3 regions of the Microbacterium sp. AISO3 genome follow, and region 3 is predicted to be linked to each of the others. Evidence: predicted binding sites of a transcription regulator. Region 3 holds the regulator's gene; each other region holds the start of a gene.
What was found. Region 3 encodes LexA, which represses DNA repair genes until DNA is damaged. Its sites were predicted from a motif close to TCGAACANNTGTTCGA; they were not measured.
Positions count from the first base shown of each region.

Region 1: the regulator LexA is predicted to act here: its motif matches at 4,207-4,222, upstream of CBF90_RS15375 (HNH endonuclease signature motif containing protein).
Region 2: the regulator LexA is predicted to act here: its motif matches at 2,837-2,852, upstream of CBF90_RS09280 (HNH endonuclease signature motif containing protein).

Region 1 is NZ_NHRF01000014.1:33,138-38,958, forward strand. It holds gene CBF90_RS15360 (UDP-N-acetylmuramoyl-L-alanyl-D-glutamate--2,6-diaminopimelate ligase) at 1-607, opposite strand, end outside; gene CBF90_RS15365 (hypothetical protein) at 726-1,022, opposite strand; gene CBF90_RS15370 (helix-turn-helix transcriptional regulator) at 1,122-2,651, opposite strand; gene CBF90_RS15375 (HNH endonuclease signature motif containing protein) at 2,730-4,172, opposite strand; gene CBF90_RS15380 (hypothetical protein) at 4,399-4,941, shown strand; partial or broken gene CBF90_RS15385 (sigma-70 family RNA polymerase sigma factor) at 4,998-5,821, shown strand, end outside.
Region 2 is NZ_NHRF01000005.1:110,665-116,485, reverse strand. It holds gene CBF90_RS09295 (hypothetical protein) at 1-146, opposite strand, end outside; gene CBF90_RS09290 (DUF2207 domain-containing protein) at 433-2,232, opposite strand; gene CBF90_RS09285 (MarR family winged helix-turn-helix transcriptional regulator) at 2,268-2,699, shown strand; gene CBF90_RS09280 (HNH endonuclease signature motif containing protein) at 2,887-4,323, shown strand; gene CBF90_RS09275 (Hsp20/alpha crystallin family protein) at 4,553-4,978, opposite strand; gene CBF90_RS09270 (L-serine ammonia-lyase) at 5,129-5,821, opposite strand, start outside.
Region 3 is NZ_NHRF01000010.1:86,144-91,964, reverse strand. It holds gene hflX (GTPase HflX) at 1-439, shown strand, start outside; gene CBF90_RS14060 (prolyl oligopeptidase family serine peptidase) at 558-2,474, opposite strand; gene lexA (transcriptional repressor LexA) at 2,553-3,218, opposite strand; gene CBF90_RS14050 (LysM peptidoglycan-binding domain-containing protein) at 3,475-3,831, shown strand; gene CBF90_RS14045 (histidinol-phosphate transaminase) at 3,874-4,959, shown strand; gene hisB (imidazoleglycerol-phosphate dehydratase HisB) at 4,956-5,561, shown strand; gene hisH (imidazole glycerol phosphate synthase subunit HisH) at 5,558-5,821, shown strand, end outside.

The sequences.
Region 1 (5,821 bases), on a different contig from region 3:
TGAGGTTCGTGAACGCGGCGATGTCGAAGTGGCAGCCGTCGACGCGCCCCTGGGTGAGGGCGTGCGAGCTGAGCTCGATCGCGACCGCGTCGGCGCCGGCGTGACGGATGTCGGCGAGGAGCTCGTGCATGTCGACCACCGAGGGCGTCGTGAGCGAGGTCTTGGCGAGGGCGCCGAACAGGCCGGCGCCGAGCGTGCCGATGGTCGCGGCGCGCTGTCCGAGGAGCTCCCAGCTCTGGGCGAGGAGCTGCACCGTCGAGGTCTTGCCGTTCGTGCCGGTGACGCCGACGAGGGTCATGCTCGCCGACGGGTGCCCGGTGTACTGGTCGGCCAGCCGCCCGATGGCCGTCGCCAGATGCGGGATGCCGCGCACGCGCGCATCCACGTGCGTGACGCTCGTGTCGGTCAGGACCAGAGCCGCGCCGCGCTCGAGCGCCTGCGTGATGTGGCCGCGGACCCGTTCGTCGCGGCCGAGCGCGACGAAGACGTCGCCCGCTCGGACGGTGCGGCTGTCGCCGCGCAGCCGCCCGCCGGCGAGGTTCCCCCCGGCGACCCCCGTCGCCCACCAATCGGGGTCGAGGCTCCGACCCTCCCCAGCGTCTTGCATGTACCGCCCCACTGCTCTCTGACCCGACGCTCCCATGAGCGGGCGATCACCCGCGGGAAGGACACGTCGGAGCCTGAGATTGGCACTGTAACGTAAGTGCCGCGTAAGCCTGCGGTCATCAAGCCTGGGGCTCGGGCACCATCCGCAGGCCGTCGGCGCTGTTGGCCGATTCCATCAGTGCGTCGATCCACTTCGGGTTGATCTGCGGCTGGCGGCTGCCGGCGAACTGGAACTGGACCGAGATCGTGGGGTGCAGCCAGAAGTCGCGACGGCTCGTGCCGTGCGGCGACGTCGTCTCGAACATCAGCGGTTCACCGCGCCGCAGCTTGGTCATCAGGACCAGCCGGAGGTGTGCGAGCGCACGATCGTCGATCTCGACGAAGTTGGCCGCGTTGTCGTAGAAGAATCTGCCCACTGCTTGAGCTTAAGCGCGACCGGGCAGGAGCGGGCCGGCTTGACGTCCGCCGCTGCAAGGAGCCGACATCGAGCGGTCCGGGCACGGCGAGGCTCGCGCTCAGAGGTAGAAGCCGTGGCGTTCGAGCATGCTCACCGCCTCGTCGCGGGTCGAGGCACCGAGTTTCGCGTACAGCGACCGTAGCTGCGTCTTGATCGTGTTGACCGAGAGGGTGAACTCGCCCGCGATCTCGGCATAGGTCTTGCCGCCGCGGAGCGCGGAGGCGACGGACCGCTCGCGGGGCGTCAGGGCGGGCAGCGCCTGCGCCGACGCGCGGGGTTCGAGGAGCCGGAACCGATCACTCGCCTCGGCGACCCGTGCCGCGAGATCGGGGTGGCGCGCGCGAAGCCGTTCCCGCAGCGGCGTCAGCTGCGTCTGCGGGACCGTCAGGAACGGACCGACCAGGTCGCCGGCGTGCACGGCGAGGCCGCACGCCTCGTCGAACAGGTCGTCGGCGACCTCGCGCTGCCCGACGCGGTCGCGAGCGACGGCACGCCGCACCAGGACGATCGCGAGGGTGCGCGGGCAGTGCCCGGTCCCGAGCTCGAGGCATCCGTCGGTCACCTCGAGCGCCGCGCGATCGTCGCCCAGTGCGAGGTACGCTGCCGCGCGCTGAGCGTTGAAGCAGACCGCGTGGCTGGCAGGCGGGACCTGCGTGTCGAGCAGCGCGAGCGCACGACGGGCTGAGCCCTGCGCGAGCGTCGCCTCGGCGAGGACCGAGAGCGCGAGCTGTCGCACGAGTCGGTGGCTGAGGTGCGACCAGGCGCCACCGAGCACGGTCCGCAGGCCCGCGGCTCCCGTCACCACATCGCCGAGCATCACCTGAGCGATGGCGTCGGCGGTGGCGGCGGCGTGCTGCGCATACGGATCTCGCGGCGCGAGCGAACGAAGCACTGCCGCGGCACGCTCGACCCGGGCCGCGTCGACGGCCCCGACCGCCAGAAGGATGTCGGCGAGGGCGAGGGCATGGTCGGTGTCCGAGGCGTTCCAGCGGTTCGACCGCGACAGCTCGGCGCAGGCCTCTCGGGCGGACTTCGCGGATGCGAACTCGCCGTTCACCGCGAGGGCCAGAGTCTGCACGGCGGCGGCGCGGTAGCGCACGCTGTCGCTGTCGGCGAACGTGAGTGCGCGCGAGACGTACAGGCCCGCGTCGCGCGGGCGCCCGGCCGAGGCGTAGGCCTCGGCGACGGCGGCGAACAGCGACGCCATCGAGTCGAGCCCCAGCACGGCGCGCCCGCGCAGACGGCCCTCGGTGAAGTGGGCGTCGATGAGGGCGAGCGCGCCGTCGAGGTCGTCGAGCCGCACGTGGGCGATGAGCATGCCCTCGAGCAGGTGGATGTTCGATTCGGTCCACAGCTGCGGCGTCGTGCCCACGTCGAGTGTGCGCAGCCGGGCCAGGTCGACCTGAGTCGGCCACCCCGAGCGGGCCCCGGGCAGGCTGCCGCTCACGACGCGATGTGCCGTCGCGCGTAGTTCATGGGTGCGGCTCGGATGCAGGATGGCGCGGCGCTCGATCGTCACGATGGGCCTCCGGAAGTACTCGAGATGCGACGCGACTGTCGCATCGTCGCGAGAGAGAAGCCGTGTCACGCGAATCGTGACGCGAATTCGGAGCATCAGTGGACGCACTGCCCGCGCCGAGGAAGGCTGTCCACCCCGGATGCAGGTTCAGAATGGTGGCGGCTCACCCGGGAGCAGTCCGCCGGTTCCCGCATCCGGTGGCGGGTCCTCGGTGTCGATGGTGAAGCACACCGCGGGTATGGGGACGTCTTCGCGGTAGACCCTGCCGAGGGGTGAGGTCCATTCGAGGACCCCGCCGCCGAGCTGCCGGACTTCCCACTTGGTGAATTGCTTCATGGAGTGGTGTCGTTGGCAGAGGTGGGCGAGGTTGAAGATGTGGGTGTGCCCGCCGAGGGCGTGATCGATGGTGTGGTCGATTTCGCAGCGGATGGCGGCGCGTCGGCATCCGGGGAACCGGCAGTGCTGGTCCCGGGCCATCAGGAGCTTCTTCATCGATGCGGTGGGCCGGTAGGTGTCGATCTCGACCGGGGTCCGGGTGACCGGGTCGATGAAGAGCCGGTCCCACTCGCTGACCTGCCCGGCGAGCTGCCGTGCCGTGTCGGAGTCGATCAGCCCGGCGCCCACAGCTTCGGCGGGGTTGTCATCGCGCCCCATCAGCGTCTCGGCGGTGACGGCGACTTGCACCCGCGCCCGGATGGCACCGAGTCCACCGGGCCGGTCGGTCCCGTAGGTCGGGTCGACCACCGGTGCTCCGCCGAGGACGAGGTCGCCGAGGATGTCGGCCCGCAGTTGATCCATGGTCCGTGTGTCGGCGGGCTCGCCCGACCCGGCGGCATCCGGATCGCCCGAGTTAGCGCCATCCGCGCCGCCGGCGCCAGCAACATCCGTGCCAGCATCCGCGCCCCCGTCCGCTCCGGCACTCTCCACCCGGGCGTCCTTCACGGACTGTCCCATCTGAGTCAGCCGGTCGAGCATCCCCGCCGCGATCACCGTGGGCAGACTGGCGACGAGGTTCGACATCCCATCGGACCCGTGGAACACCCGCACGCACCGTTCCGCGACCGCGGTCTTGTGCCGCTCGGTGAATGTCTGCGGGTGCAGCCGGGCCGCCAGAGCCTCGAGCGCACCTCGCACCCGGGAGGGCACATCCCGCTCGCACACCGCGATCGCGGCTTCCGCGTACGCCGACCGCACCTCGACCGGCACCCCCGCGCCGACCCGCACGACCACATCGACATGTCCGCGTTCGATCCGCCGTGAAACCCAGGCCTCGAACACCGCGGGGTAGTCGTCGATGACGGTCATCGCATGGTCGATCTCACCCTGCAACCGCCGGTCGGTGAGCCGCGCCATCCCCGCCGCCTCGGCCGCGACCGACCGCAGCTCCATGTCCGACGCCATCCCCCGCACCCCATCACGGCGCGCCTCACGCAACGCCGACCGACCCAGCTCCGCCAACGCACGAACCCGCGAGACATCAGCGGCATGGAACTGGTCGAGCGCCTCCGCGAACACGGAGAACGCGTCGGCGTGCGGCGACGCATCCGCGGCCGCGCCGCCTCCGAGCCTCCCAGCGCTATTCGATGCCATGTTCCTATTGTGGTAGCACCCTCCGACACCATGATCGAACACATCTTCTACTTACAATGAGACGAACCAGCCCCATTCCGGGGAGGAATGGACGAGCAATCGACGAGCAAGCGAAACCAGCCGACGAGCCCCCGCCAGCGCCGAACTCACCAGCGCCGAACTCACCCGCGCAAAGAGATTTCGCCGTTCCGCGTCACGATTCGCGACATCCGGCTTCTCTCGATGCATGTACGCAGCGACCAACGCTCTTCCGGCATCACCCGCAGCTGTCATCGGCTCCGGCGCGCAGCCCCGCGCAGCACTCCGACGCGACCGGGCCGGCGACGCCGTCTTCCGCGCCCCGTTCTGGGCGAGCCGGCGGACGCGCGCGGCTCGGCAGTCCGCCCCCGAGGGCGCGATCCGCCCGTCGCGCATCGAGGTCCGCGGCGCCGCCGTGCGCGTGGTGTGGGGATGGCAGGGTTGGCGCGACCGGACGTGGCAGCGCGGTCACGTCGGCTTCGTCTGCTCATCCCGCACGATCGACGATCAGACCGGCCCTGCGCAGCTCATCCTCGTGGTCGACAAGCTGCGGGACGAGGGAGCGGTCGCGGCAGTGCTCTCGTGCGATGCGTTCACACCCGAGACGTTTGCGGCGCTGACCCGCCACCTCCGCAATTTCGAGGCGATCGGTGACGCGGAACGCTCGTCGGCAGACCCGCTCGCCCGGCTGAGACCGCACCTGAACCCGCGACCGGGCTCCTCGCCCTCTCAGTTCGACTCGCTACGATGAGTGAATTCTCATCCGGGTCGGGGTCCGGATGGCATTCGAACGGATGGAACACGGCCATGCCCACGGAGCCGGCCTCCGATGACGCCCTCGTCGAGCGCGCACGGAACCACGATCAGCATGCCTACGGTGAGCTGTGGGTACGCCACTCGGCCGCCGCTCACGCCGTCGCCCGCGCATATTCATCGCTCGATCCCGACGATGTCGTCGCGGAGGCGTTCGCTCGCATCCTGTCGGCGATCCGGCGCGGTGGCGGCCCGTCGATGGGGTTCCGCCCCTACCTGCTCACCTCGGTGCGCAACGTGGCGCACGAGTGGGGCGCGCAGCAGCAGCGCACGTTCGCGACCGATCTCGAGGATGCGGCCGACGAGGCGTCGCCCGACACCGAACGGTCGGTGATCGCGGGCTTCGAGTCGAGCGCCGTCGCGTCGGCCTTCGCGACGCTTCCGACCCGCTGGCAGGAAGCGCTCTGGTACAGCGAGGTCGATGGCCTGAAACCGCGGCAGTTCGCTCCGCTGCTCGGGCTCGCGCCCAACGCGGCATCCGCCCTGGTCGTGCGCGCCCGGCGCGGTTTCCGCGATGCCTGGGTCTCCGCTCAGCTGCGCCGGGCCGACTCGGAGGAATGCCGCCGGACTCTCGAGATGCTCGGCACCCACGCGCGATCCGCGCTCGCGCGGCGCGACGCGCGGCGCGTCGAACAGCACCTCGCGGAGTGCGACGGCTGCGCGCTGGCGTGGGCCGAAGCGCGCGACGTGTCGTCCCGCCTGGCGCTCGTGCTGCTGCCCCTCGTCGTCGGCATTCCCGCCACCGCGTCGTACGCCGCCTGGACTCAGTCGGGAGCAGCGCAGGTCGCGACCTTCGCGCTCGGCCCGAGCGGCGCAGC
Region 2 (5,821 bases), on a different contig from region 3:
CGCGGGAAGGCGGTGCCTGCGTTCTCGATGACGCCATCCGACACGAACGCGATCGTCTCGAGGGCGTCGGGCTTCGCGATCGGCAGGTCGACGACGAGCGTGACCACGAAGGGTCCGCTGGCGGTGTCTCGGCCGTGGGCGTGCACGCGCTCATCCTGACAGACCCGCGGCACTGCGAAGGCCGAAAACCGGATGCCGCCGAGGTGGCGCCTCGGCGTTTCCGATGATTACGAAGAGATAACGGAAAACCCTTGCTCGTCGTTACCTCGTCGTTATAGAGTGCTCGCACGGTAGCTGTTTTGCTGTGGCAGCCACCGGCATGTGATTGCAGGAAACTCTTGGTGCAAAGGGACGAGGGCCCGACCGAATGCCTCTTCGGTCGGGCCCTCAACTGCGTCCGTGGGTCGCGCGCCGGCCGCGGATGACGAGCGCTCAGGCGCCGCCGCCACCACCTCCGCCGCCTCCCCCGCCGGCCGATCCGCCGCCGCTGGAGCCACCCGACGTCGACGACGACGAGGACGCGGCCGACGAGAGCGTGCCGATGCCCGCGGAGAAGGACGAGGCGTCGAAGGCACCCGAGCCGGAGTACCAGATCGGCGCACTCACACCCGCTGCGGCGTAGGCCGCCGTCAGGTGCTCGGCCCACTCCTTCTCGCGGCCGAACAGCACGGCGTACGGCAGCAGACGCTCGTAGATCCGCAGGACCTCGCGGGGGTCGTCCGTCGCGACCGGTTCGCGCTCGGCGCCCGTCGGCGACTGCAGCATCCGGATGCGGTCGGCCTCGGCCCACCGGATGAAGAGGTCGAGCCCGAGCAGGTGATCACGGACCTCCGCGCCCGCGGCCGACAACGGATCGCCGGCGACCGCGAACACGACCACGATGAACGACGCCCCCGCCAGCACGATGCCGATGATGGGCAGCGCCGGGTGGACGTATGCGTTCAGCGCGAGCGCCCCGAACAGGATCACCAGTCCCGCCGCGATCGCCCAGGCGGCGACGGGCCAGCCGCGCACTCCCCTCGGCACCGGCTTGTACATGTCGCGCCCGCGGAGGCTGTCCTTCGCCATCTTCAGCGCCCGCTGGGACTCGGACGACAGCCGCGTGTCGGAGGTCCCGAAACGGTAGACCTCACCGCGTCGGTGATTCGGGAACATGCCGCGCAGGAGTCTGCGCCCGTTCTCGTCGGCGGCCCGGGGATCGACGAGCTCCGCCTGCAGCTTCGCGCGCCCCCAGCGGCGGTGGCCGTCGTCGACGATGCGGATGGAACCGAGGAGCGCGAGCTCGAGGATCTCGGCCGGAATCGCCTTCGAGGTCTTCTGCAGCAGCACCGCCGCATCGAGTGCGTCGATGCGGCGCGGCGGTGCATACTCCGCGATGACCGTCGGACGCCCCGGATCGTCGCGGAGGTACCGGCGGCGGTTCCGCAGCGCCCAGCCGGTGGCACCGGCGAGGAGCACCGCTGCCCCGGACTGAAGCCACCCCAGAGGCGAAGCCAGGAACCCGGTGTCGTATACCTCGAACGCGCCCTCGTCGAACCCGACGGCGAAGCTGAGCGTCTCGTGCGGTGCGAGGTCGGTCGCCGAGGCGGTGATCGTGGTTCCGTCCGGTGAGGCGATGATCTCGGGACACGGAGTCGTGCTGTCCTGCTCGCCGATGTAGCAGGCCTGACGCCCCGCGAGCGAGGCCGCGAGGACGGGATCGATGTGCAGCGTCGCGGTCACCTCACGGAACGGCTGATTCCAGTCGATGCCGTTGACGTCCCAGTAGAACTCCAGCCCGGTGTCCGCGAAGTCCCACACGACGTTTTCGAGGTCGTAGGTGAAGACGAAGGTGTTCCGCCCGTGCAGGTACCCGGGCTCGCGCGTCAGGATGCCGAGCGTGCCGTCCTCGCTGTCGGTGTCGACGGGACGGGCCTGCCCGTTCTCGTCGGTGACGGAGATGAGCTGCGGATGCAGCGGCTGCCCGTTGTAGGTCTCGGGCAGAAGACGGCGCATGCCGCGGTTCTGATCCGACTCGGGGAACTCGGCGACGAAGGTCTCGACGACCCGCATCCGCGCCGTGCCGTCCTCGTCGCGGGTGAGGGTGTAATCGACGGAAAGCGAATCGAAGACGAACGCGTCGACATCGGCGGATTCGTCTTCGGATGCCGCGGCGGGGGCCGTCAGTCCGAAAAGGCCTGTGATCAGCATGAGGACCACGACCGCGAGTGCCGCCCGGGTGCGACGCATCATGCCGACCAGCTTAGGCGGGCAGTAAAGTTGTCGCCATGAGCGATCGTCGTCGTGCCGTGGCAGCGTGGGAGAGCCTGTTCCGCGCGCAGCACGAGATCTTCGACGACATCAGCAACGACTTCGCCGGCGATGAGCTCACGCAAGCCGAGTACGACGTCCTTCTCACGGTCGTGCGCGGCACCGGTCATCGGGCACGGCTGCGCGATGTCACAGCCAACATGCTCATCAGCCAGCCGAGCGTGTCGCGCCTGGTCGACCGGATGGTCTCGCGCGGCCTCATCACCAAGTGCGGTGACCCCACGGATGGGCGCGGCGCAATGCTCACGGCGACCCCGGAGGGCGTCTCAGCCTTCCGCCGGCTCGCTGCGGCCCACGGTCGCTCCATCGCCGAGCGGATGTCGGTGCTGTCGACCGAGGAGCTGGAGCAGCTCGAGCAGCTGACGACGAAGCTGCGCCGCCTGCCCTGACGCCCGGCGGAGCGGTCGGGCGGCGTCCCGCGGTGTCGTGGGGCGTCGCGCGGTGTCGTGGGGCGTCGTGCGGTGTCGTGGGGCGTCGTGCGGTGTCGATTCCTCCCCAGGCGGGACGGTGACCCGACATTCTTTAACCGAACATAGATTCGACTCACATGTCGTACCTTGCTGGCACCATGGGAACATGACAGCGAATGGCGTGGGTGGCGAAGTGGGACGCGAGGCCCCCACACCGTCGCAGGCGCTCGCTCTCTCGCGGTACGCGGAGGCGCTCGACCTCTCTCACGCCGCTGACATCGCCCGCACTCGGGCGCTGGCCGATCTGGGCCACGCCGCCCTGCACAACGCGCGCCGCGACGGCGTGCGCGGCATGGCGTCGGATATGGAGCTGCGGTCGGTGGCAGCCGAAGCGGCCGGGATGGCCCGGCTGACCGACCGCCGGCTGCAGGGTGAGATCGACCACGCGATGACGGTCATCGACGACTACCCCACTGTGTTCGACGCGTGGGTGCAGCGGCGGATCGAACGCGGACACGTGGATCTGGTGGTGCGCGTCGGCGCGGGGGTGCCGGCTGCGATGCGGGATTCGTTCGCGGAGGCCGCGATCGGGGTGTGTGAGCGGGATGTGCCCTCCCGCGTGCGGGGTGCGCTGGAGACCCTGGCGGCCCGGTTGCATACGCAGACGTTCACAGAGCGGCACAAGACCGCGGTCGCGGAACGGTGCGTGCGCGTGTTCCACGGAACCGACGGAATGTCGAACCTCGTCGCCAGTCTGCCCACGGTGATCGCGGCGGGGATGCTCGACCGGCTCACGCAGATGGGACAGTCGGTGAAGGACGCCCGGGTCGCGGGCACTGGCGGTGCCGGGGCGGGCGGGGCGGATGCCGCTGGCCGGGGCGCCGGCGCGGATGCCGGGGAGAGTTCGGCGGCGGATGCCGCAGAAGCGGGCGAGCCCGCCGATACCCGGACGATGGACCAGCTGCGCGCGGACATCCTGGGCGACCTCGTTCTCGGCGGCGCGCCCGTGGTCGACCCGACCTACGGGACCGACCGGGCCGGTGGGCTGGGGGCGATCCGGGCACGCGTGCAAGTCGCCGTCGCCGCGGGGACACTGATGGGCAAGGACGAGAACCCCGCCGAAGCCGTCGGGGCCGGGCTCGTCGATGCCGACACCGTCCGACGACTCGCCGGGCAGGTCAGCGAATGGGACCGGCTCTTCATCGACCCGGTCATCCGCACACCGGTCGAGATCGACACCTATCGGCCCACCGCATCGATGAAGAAACTCCTGATGGTGCGGGACCAGCACTGCCGGTTCCCCGGATGCCGGCGCGCCGCGATCCGGTGCGAGATCGACCACACGATCGATTACGCCCTTGGCGGGCACACCCACATCTTCAACCTCGCCCACCTCTGCCAAAGACACCACTCGATGAAGCAGTTCACCAAGTGGGAGGTCAGACAGATCGGAGGCGGGGTTCTCGAATGGACCTCACCCCTCGGCAGGACCTACCGCGAAGACGTCCCCATACCGGCCGTCTGCTTCACCATCGACACCGCGAGCCCGCCACGGGATGCCGGAAGCGGCGGGCCACCGACGGACGAATCTCCACCGTTCTGAGTTCGGGGCGTGTGCCCGCGCACGTTCCGAGGCCGGGCACGACGGACTCGCGCGCCGTTGGTCATCGGTGACGCATCGGCTCAGCCGCGACGCATCGGCGCATCCGCGCATCCGCGCATCCGCGCATCCGCGCATCCGCGACGCATTCGGCACCGCCCCGCACGCGAAGGGCGGCCGCCGCCCCCGAGGGAGCTGCGGCCGCCCGTCGTGCGAACGCGGATCTGCGCGATCAGTTCTCGATCGGCACCACCGGCGCGGCTGCGTCGGTCGTGACCTCGACCTTGCGCGGCTTGGCCTTCTCGCTGACCGGGATGGTGACGGTGAGGACGCCGTTGTTGTACGTCGCGGCGATGCCCTCCGTGTCGACGCCCTGGCCGAGGTTCAGCTGGCGCAGGAAGCTCGCGGCTTCACGCTCGCGCGTGATCCACTTCACTCCGTCACCGCTCGCGAGCGTGCGCTCGGCGCGGATGGTCAACAGCTGGCCGTCGACGTCGATGTCGACCGAGCCCGGGTCGATGCCCGGCAGGTCGGCGGTCATCACGTAGTGGTCGCCGTCACGGTAGAGGTCCATCGGCATGCGACGGGGGCCGCGGCGCGTGTCGAAGAGGCTCGAGGCAATGCGGTCGAGGTCGCGGAACGGGTCGTAAGTAGCCATCGATCTTTCCCTTCTCTGATGCTTCATGTTGAGATCTGGAAGTTGAGCCCTGTCGGCTCAACTGCATTCAGATTAGCACTCTCCCCCATCGAGTGCCAAGGGTTCTCGCACGGCGAACAGCGCCCCGGAGACGGGGCGCGGAAGGGCCTCTCAGCACTCGACGACGTTGACGGCGAGCCCGCCCTCGCTCGTCTCCTTGTACTTGTGCGACATGTCGATCCCCGTCTGCCGCATCGTCTCGACGACGGCATCCAGCGAGACGTAGTGCTGCCCGTCGCCCCGCAGCGCGAGGCGCGCAGCGGTGACCGCCGTCGACGCGGCGATCGCGTTGCGTTCGATGCACGGGATCTGCACGAGACCGCCGACCGGGTCGCACGTGAGCCCGAGGTGGTGCTCCATCGCGATCTCCGCCGCGTTCTCGATCTGCGCGTTGCTGCCACCCATGACCGCCGTCAGGCCCCCGGCCGCCATCGCGCACGCGGACCCGACCTCGGCCTGACACCCGCCCTCCGCACCCGAGATCGAGGCGTTGGCCTTGAAGAGCGAGCCGAGCGCCGTCGCGGTCAACAGGAACCGCCGAATCCCGCGCCGACGGTCGAGATCCTCCGAGGCCAGGCGCGACTCCGCCGCGAACCGCCACCAGTACATCGCCACCGCAGGAACAATCCCCGCGGCCCCGTTGGTGGGCGCGGTGACGACGCGTCCGCCCGACGCGTTCTCCTCGTTGACGGCGAGCGCGAACGCACCCAGCCACTCCCCCGGGAGCTCCCGTCCACCCGCGGCTTCGGCCGCCTCGAGCTGCGCGCGCATCGCACCCGCGCGCCGCCGCACGCGCAGCATCCC
Region 3 (5,821 bases):
CGAGGAGGTGTCGGGTGCGGACGTCATCGTGCACGTCGTGGACGGGTCGCATCCCGATCCTGCGGCACAGCTCGCGACCGTCCGCGATGTGATGGGCGACGTGGGCGCTCGTGCGACGCGCGAGCTCGTCGTGTTCAACAAGGCCGACCTCGTCGACGACGATGCTCGGCTGCTGCTGCGCGGGCTCGAGCCGACGGCGCACTTCGTGTCCTCACGCACCGGCGAGGGCATCGATGAGCTCCGCGCCGCCATCGAGGACGCGCTGCCGCTGCCGGCCGTCGAGGTGCGCGCGCTCGTGCCGTACGACCGCGGCGACCTGATCTCGGCCGTGCACGAGAGCGGCCACATCGTCGCGACGTCGCACGAGCAGGACGGGACCGCCGTGCACGCGCATGTCTCGGAGCGTCTCGCGGCCGAGCTTGCGCCCTACGCCGTCTGAATCGGCGCGCGGCGATACACCTGCAGGATCGGTGGTGCCGGTGAGTCCTCCGCGCGCGTGGGCGGCCTCACCAGCACCACCGGCCTGACGGATGTATCAGCACCGGGCGTCGCGGGGCTCAATCCAGCGCGAGCGGTGCGACGCCGGGGGTGTCGAAGCCGAAGACCCGGCCGAGGAACGCCAGCTCGCTCTCGAGCGCGTTCACGATCGTCTCGGTGCGCCGGAACCCGTGTCCCTCGCCCGCATACAGCACGTAGGCGTGGGGCACACCGTGCGCCACGAGCGCGTCGCGGATGGCCTCGGCCTGCGCCGGCGGCACGACGGCGTCCTCGTCGCCCTGCAGGAGCAGCAGCGGCACCCGGAACCGCTCGGGTCGGCTCAGCGGCGATCGCTCGATGTAGACCGGCTCGGCTTCGGGGAGGGGGCCGATGAGACCGTCGAGGTACCGCGCCTCGAAGTCGTGCGTCTCGGCGGCCAGAGCGCGCGCATCGCCGACACCGTAGCGCGAGACGCCCGCCCCGAAGACATCCGTTCCGACGAGCGCCGCGAGCACGGTCCAGCCGCCGGCGGATCCTCCCTCGATCGCCAGCCGTGACGGATCCGCGAGACCCTCGTCGGCGAGACCGCGTGCGGCCGCGGCGACGTCGTCGACGTCGACGACACCCCACTGTCCCTTCAGTCGTTCGCGGTAGGAACGGCCGTATCCCGTCGAACCGCCGTAGTTGACGTCGAGGACGCCGATGCCGCGGCTCGTGAAGTAGGCCACCTTGCTGTCGGCTGCGCCGCCCACGTGCGAGGTCGGCCCGCCGTGCACCCAGACCAGGTACGGGGGCAGTTCGTCGGCCGGCGCGGTGACGTCGGGGTTGGTCGGCGGGTAGGCGAAGGCATGCACCAGGCCGTGCGGGCCCTCCGTCGTCAGCTGCCGGGCGTGCGGGATCCACGATGCGTCGACGTCCGGAGCACCGCCGCGGACCGCGCTCGTCTCGCCGGTGTCCAGGTCGACGAGCCACAGGCCCGCCCCTCCCGGCATCGCCCCGCTGACGAGGGCGCGGCTGCCGCGGACGTCTTCGATCTGCACGCGTGCGGTGGCGGGGAAGGGAAGCGGGATGGCGCCGCCGTCGCGGTCCACGATCACGAGCTGGTCCGATCCGTGGGTGCGCACGGCCACCAGGCGGCCGTCATCGAGCGGCGCGTACCAGCGGGTGCCGAGCACCCACAGGCCACCACCCGTGTCGGCGTCGGCGGGCGAGACGGCCGTGGGCGGGGCGTCGGTCGCGGGGTCGACGCGGTAGACATTCCAGCGTCCGGTCGGCTCGTCGGCGAAGAACAGCGCGCCGTCGTCGGTCCACTCGGGCTGCAGCGCGGCGGTGGCGCCGCCCGCGACGTCACGGATGCCGCGGGCGGCGTCCAGGTCGGCGACGCGGATGCGCGTGCGGTCCCAGGGCATGTCGGGGTGATCCCAGGCCACCCAGGCGAGGCGCGAGCCATCGGGCGACAGCGCCGGCTGGGCGACGAAGTCGCTGCCGCCGGCGAGCTCGGTCACGCTCGAGGCGTCGGGAACCTCGGCGCTGTCAGCGCGCTCGATGCGGACGATGTGGCGCTCGGGCGTGCCGCCGGGTCGTTCGCGTTCGCGAACCGCGAGGAGGACGCCGCGCTGCCAGCGAAGGCCCCCGTAGTGCGTGCCGGTCTCCTCCGGAGTGAGCGGTCGGGGATCGCCGCCCGGGCGAAGGCTCCGGATGCGCTGGTCGGACTTGTCGACGAAGAACAGCTCGCCGTCATCCGACACCGTCCAGGCTCCGCCGCCGTACTCGTGCACGCGCGACCGGGCGTTCCAGGGTGCGGGGAGGACGACCTGCACGGTGCCATCGCCGCGGCGGCGCATGACCGCGACGCGACCGGCCTCGTCGGGCAGCGACTCGCCCCACCAGATCTCATCACCCACGAAGCTCGCGCCGTCGAGGCGCAATGATGACGCGCTGGCCCATGCCGCGGTCAGGGGAGACGGCCAGGAACCATAGGGAAGCTGCTGCGACATACAGCCACGCTACGCGAGGCCTGGCTTCCCGACCTCGACCGGGGAGACGGTGGGGAGCGGATGCCGTCCCGTGGCGCCTCAGACCGTGCGCAGAACCGCCACGACCTTGCCGAGCACCGTCGCGTCGTCGCCGAGGATCGGCTCGAACGCCGAGTTGCGGGGGAGGAGCCACGTGTGGCCGTCGCGCTGGCGGAGCGTCTTCACCGTCGCCTCGCCGTCGAGCATGGCCGCGACGATCTCGCCGTTGTCGGCGGTTGCCTGCGCCCGCACGACGACCCAGTCGCCGTCGCAGATGGCCGCGTCGATCATCGAGTCGCCGACGACCTTGAGCATGAACAGCTCGCCCTTGCCGACGAGCTGGCGCGGCAGCGGGAAGATCTCCTCGACCTGCTGGTCGGCGGTGATCGGCACGCCCGCCGCGATGCGGCCCACGAGCGGCACGAGGGCGGCGTCGCCGAGGGCGGGCGCGGCGTCGGCCGGGTTCTCGCCGGCGGTGCCCGGGAGATCGATGAGCACCTCCATCGCGCGGGTCTTGCCGGGGTCGCGCCGCAGGTAGCCGCTGAGCTCGAGCTGGTTCAGCTGGTGGGTGACGCTGGACAGCGACTTGAGGCCGACCGCGTCGCCGATCTCGCGCATGCTCGGCGGGTAGCCGTTGCGGGCGATCGCGTTCTGGATCACCTCGAGGATCGCGAGCTGCTTGTCGCTCAGATTCTTGCGTCGTCGCGTCTGCGGCTTCTCGCTCATACCGCCGGTCTCCTGTCGTCGCGCCCCGTCCCCGACCCGATGTCGGAGGTTCATGGTGGGCTCTCGCTGTCGAAAAGGTAGCCCGATACGACGGCGACATCGCGGAACGCTCCGCGTGTCTCTTCGATCGGTCTCCGATTTCGGTGGGTGGTTGACACCACACAATATCGAAGATACGTTCGGAACCGAAGTTCGCACCCGTCTCTCCCAGCCGAGAGGCGGGGGCGAATCTTCCTACCGCTCCCGAGGAGATGCCATGACCACGATCGATGCCCGCTTCGCACCGGCCCCCCGTACCCGCCTGCGTCTGACGCGCCGCGGACGCCGCGTCGTCGCCACGATCGCCGCCCTTCCGGCGGTCGTCGCCGTCACAGCAGCCGTGCTCTCGGGGGGAGGCGCGCTCGCCTCGAGCGAGGTCGGCGCCCCCGCCGGCTCGTTCACGACCGTGACCGTGATGTCCGGCGAATCGCTCTGGTCCATCGCCGAAGAGGTGGCGCCCGCCGCCGACCCCCGCGATGTCGTCGATGCGATCATCCGACTGAACGCTCTCGGCTCGGGCCAGCTCGAGGCCGGCCAGACGCTTGCGATCCCGGCCGAGTACGCCGCGAGCTGACTCCGGCGGCAACAGTGGCGCGCGCGGCCTAGCATGGGTGGGATGAGCCCGAGTCTGGATGATCTGCCCCTCAGAGACGATCTGCGAGGCCTCACCCCGTACGGCGCCCCGCAGGCGCCGCTTCCGGTCGCGCTGAACGTCAACGAGAACACGCATCCCGTTCCCGAAGAGGTCGCCGACGACATCTTGGATGCCGTAGCCCGCGCCCTGCGCGACGTCAACCGCTATCCCGACCGCGAGTTCACCCACCTCCGCGAGTCGTTCGCCGAGTACCTCGGCCACGGCCTGACCCCCGATCGCATCTGGGCAGCGAACGGATCGAACGAGGTCCTGCAGCACCTCCTCCAGGCCTTCGGAGGCCCGGGACGCACCGCGATGGGCTTCGGTCCGACCTACTCGATGTACCCCCTACTGACGCGCGCGACCGGCGCCCAGTACGTCACGGGGACACGTGGACCCGACTTCACGCTCGATCCCGCCTCCGCCGCAGCCCAGGTCGCCGAGCTCCGCCCGGACGTCGTCTTCCTGTGTGCGCCCAACAACCCCACCGGCACACCCCTCGGGCTCGACGTCATCGAGGCGGTGTACGGGGCCACCGACGGCATCGTGATCGTCGACGAGGCCTACCAGGAGTTCGCGCCGCGCGAAAGCTCCTCCGCTCTGACGCTTCTCGGTGAGCGCAACCGGCTCGTCGTGTCGCGCACGATGAGCAAGGCCTTCGCCTTCGCCGGCGCCCGCGTCGGCTACCTCGCCGCCGACCCCACGCTCATCGACGCGCTCCGGCTCGTCCGACTGCCGTACCACTTGAGCGCGCTGACGCAGGCGGCGGCGACAGCCGCCCTCTCCCACTCGACGACGATGCTCCGGATGGTCGACGAGATCGTCGCGCAGCGCGACCGGATGTCGGCGACGCTCGACGCCCTCGGCTATCACGCGTACGAGAGCTGGACGAACTTCGTGCTGTTCGACGGCGTCGACGACCCGCGGGCGACCTGGCAGGCTCTGTACGACCGCGGCATCCTCGTCCGCGACGTGGGCATCCCGCACAGCCTGCGTGTGAGCGCCGGCACGGAAGACGAGACGACCGCGTTCCTCGAAGCACTGGCCTCGATAGACTCGGAGGCATGACCAGCCCCCGAACGGCCAGCATCCGTCGCGCCACGAGCGAGTCGAGCGTCGAGCTCGAGCTCAACCTCGACGGCACCGGGATCAGCACGATCGAGACGACCGTGCCGTTCTTCGACCACCTGCTGACGGCGTTCGCGAAGCACTCGCTCACCGACCTGACCGTGCGCGCGACGGGCGATACGCACATCGACGCGCACCACACGGTGGAGGATGTGGCGATCGTGCTCGGACAGGCGCTGCGTTCCGCGCTGGGCGACAAGTCGGGCATCTCCCGCTACGGTGATGCACTCGTGCCCCTCGACGAGGCGCTCGCGCAGGCGGTCGTCGACATCTCGGGGCGTCCGTACCTCGTGCACTCGGGGGAGCCGGACGGTTACGAGTTCCACCTCATCGGCGGGCACTTCACCGGTTCGCTCGTGCGACACACGTTCGAGGCCATCGCGTTCAACGCCGGGCTGACGGTGCACGTCCGCGTCCTCGGCGGACGTGATCCGCACCACATCGCCGAAGCGGAGTACAAGGCGTTCGCCCGAGCTTTCCGGCAGGCGAAGGCGCTCGATCCGCTCGTGCACGGCATCCCCAGCACGAAGGGCGCCCTATGACCGAGGGTGACCGGACCGAACGCGCGCCGCTCGTCGCCGTGCTCGACTACGGGTCGGGCAACGTCCACTCGGCGGTCAAGGCTCTTTCCGCCGCGGGGGCAGATGCGCGGTTGACGTCGGACCGCGGCCTCATCCGCGACGCCGACGGGCTTCTCGTTCCGGGAGTCGGTGCTTTCAGCGCCGTCATGGCCGCCCTGCGCGAGAGCCGCGGCGACGAGATCATCGAGCGGCGCCTGGCCGGGGGACGTCCGGTGCTGGGC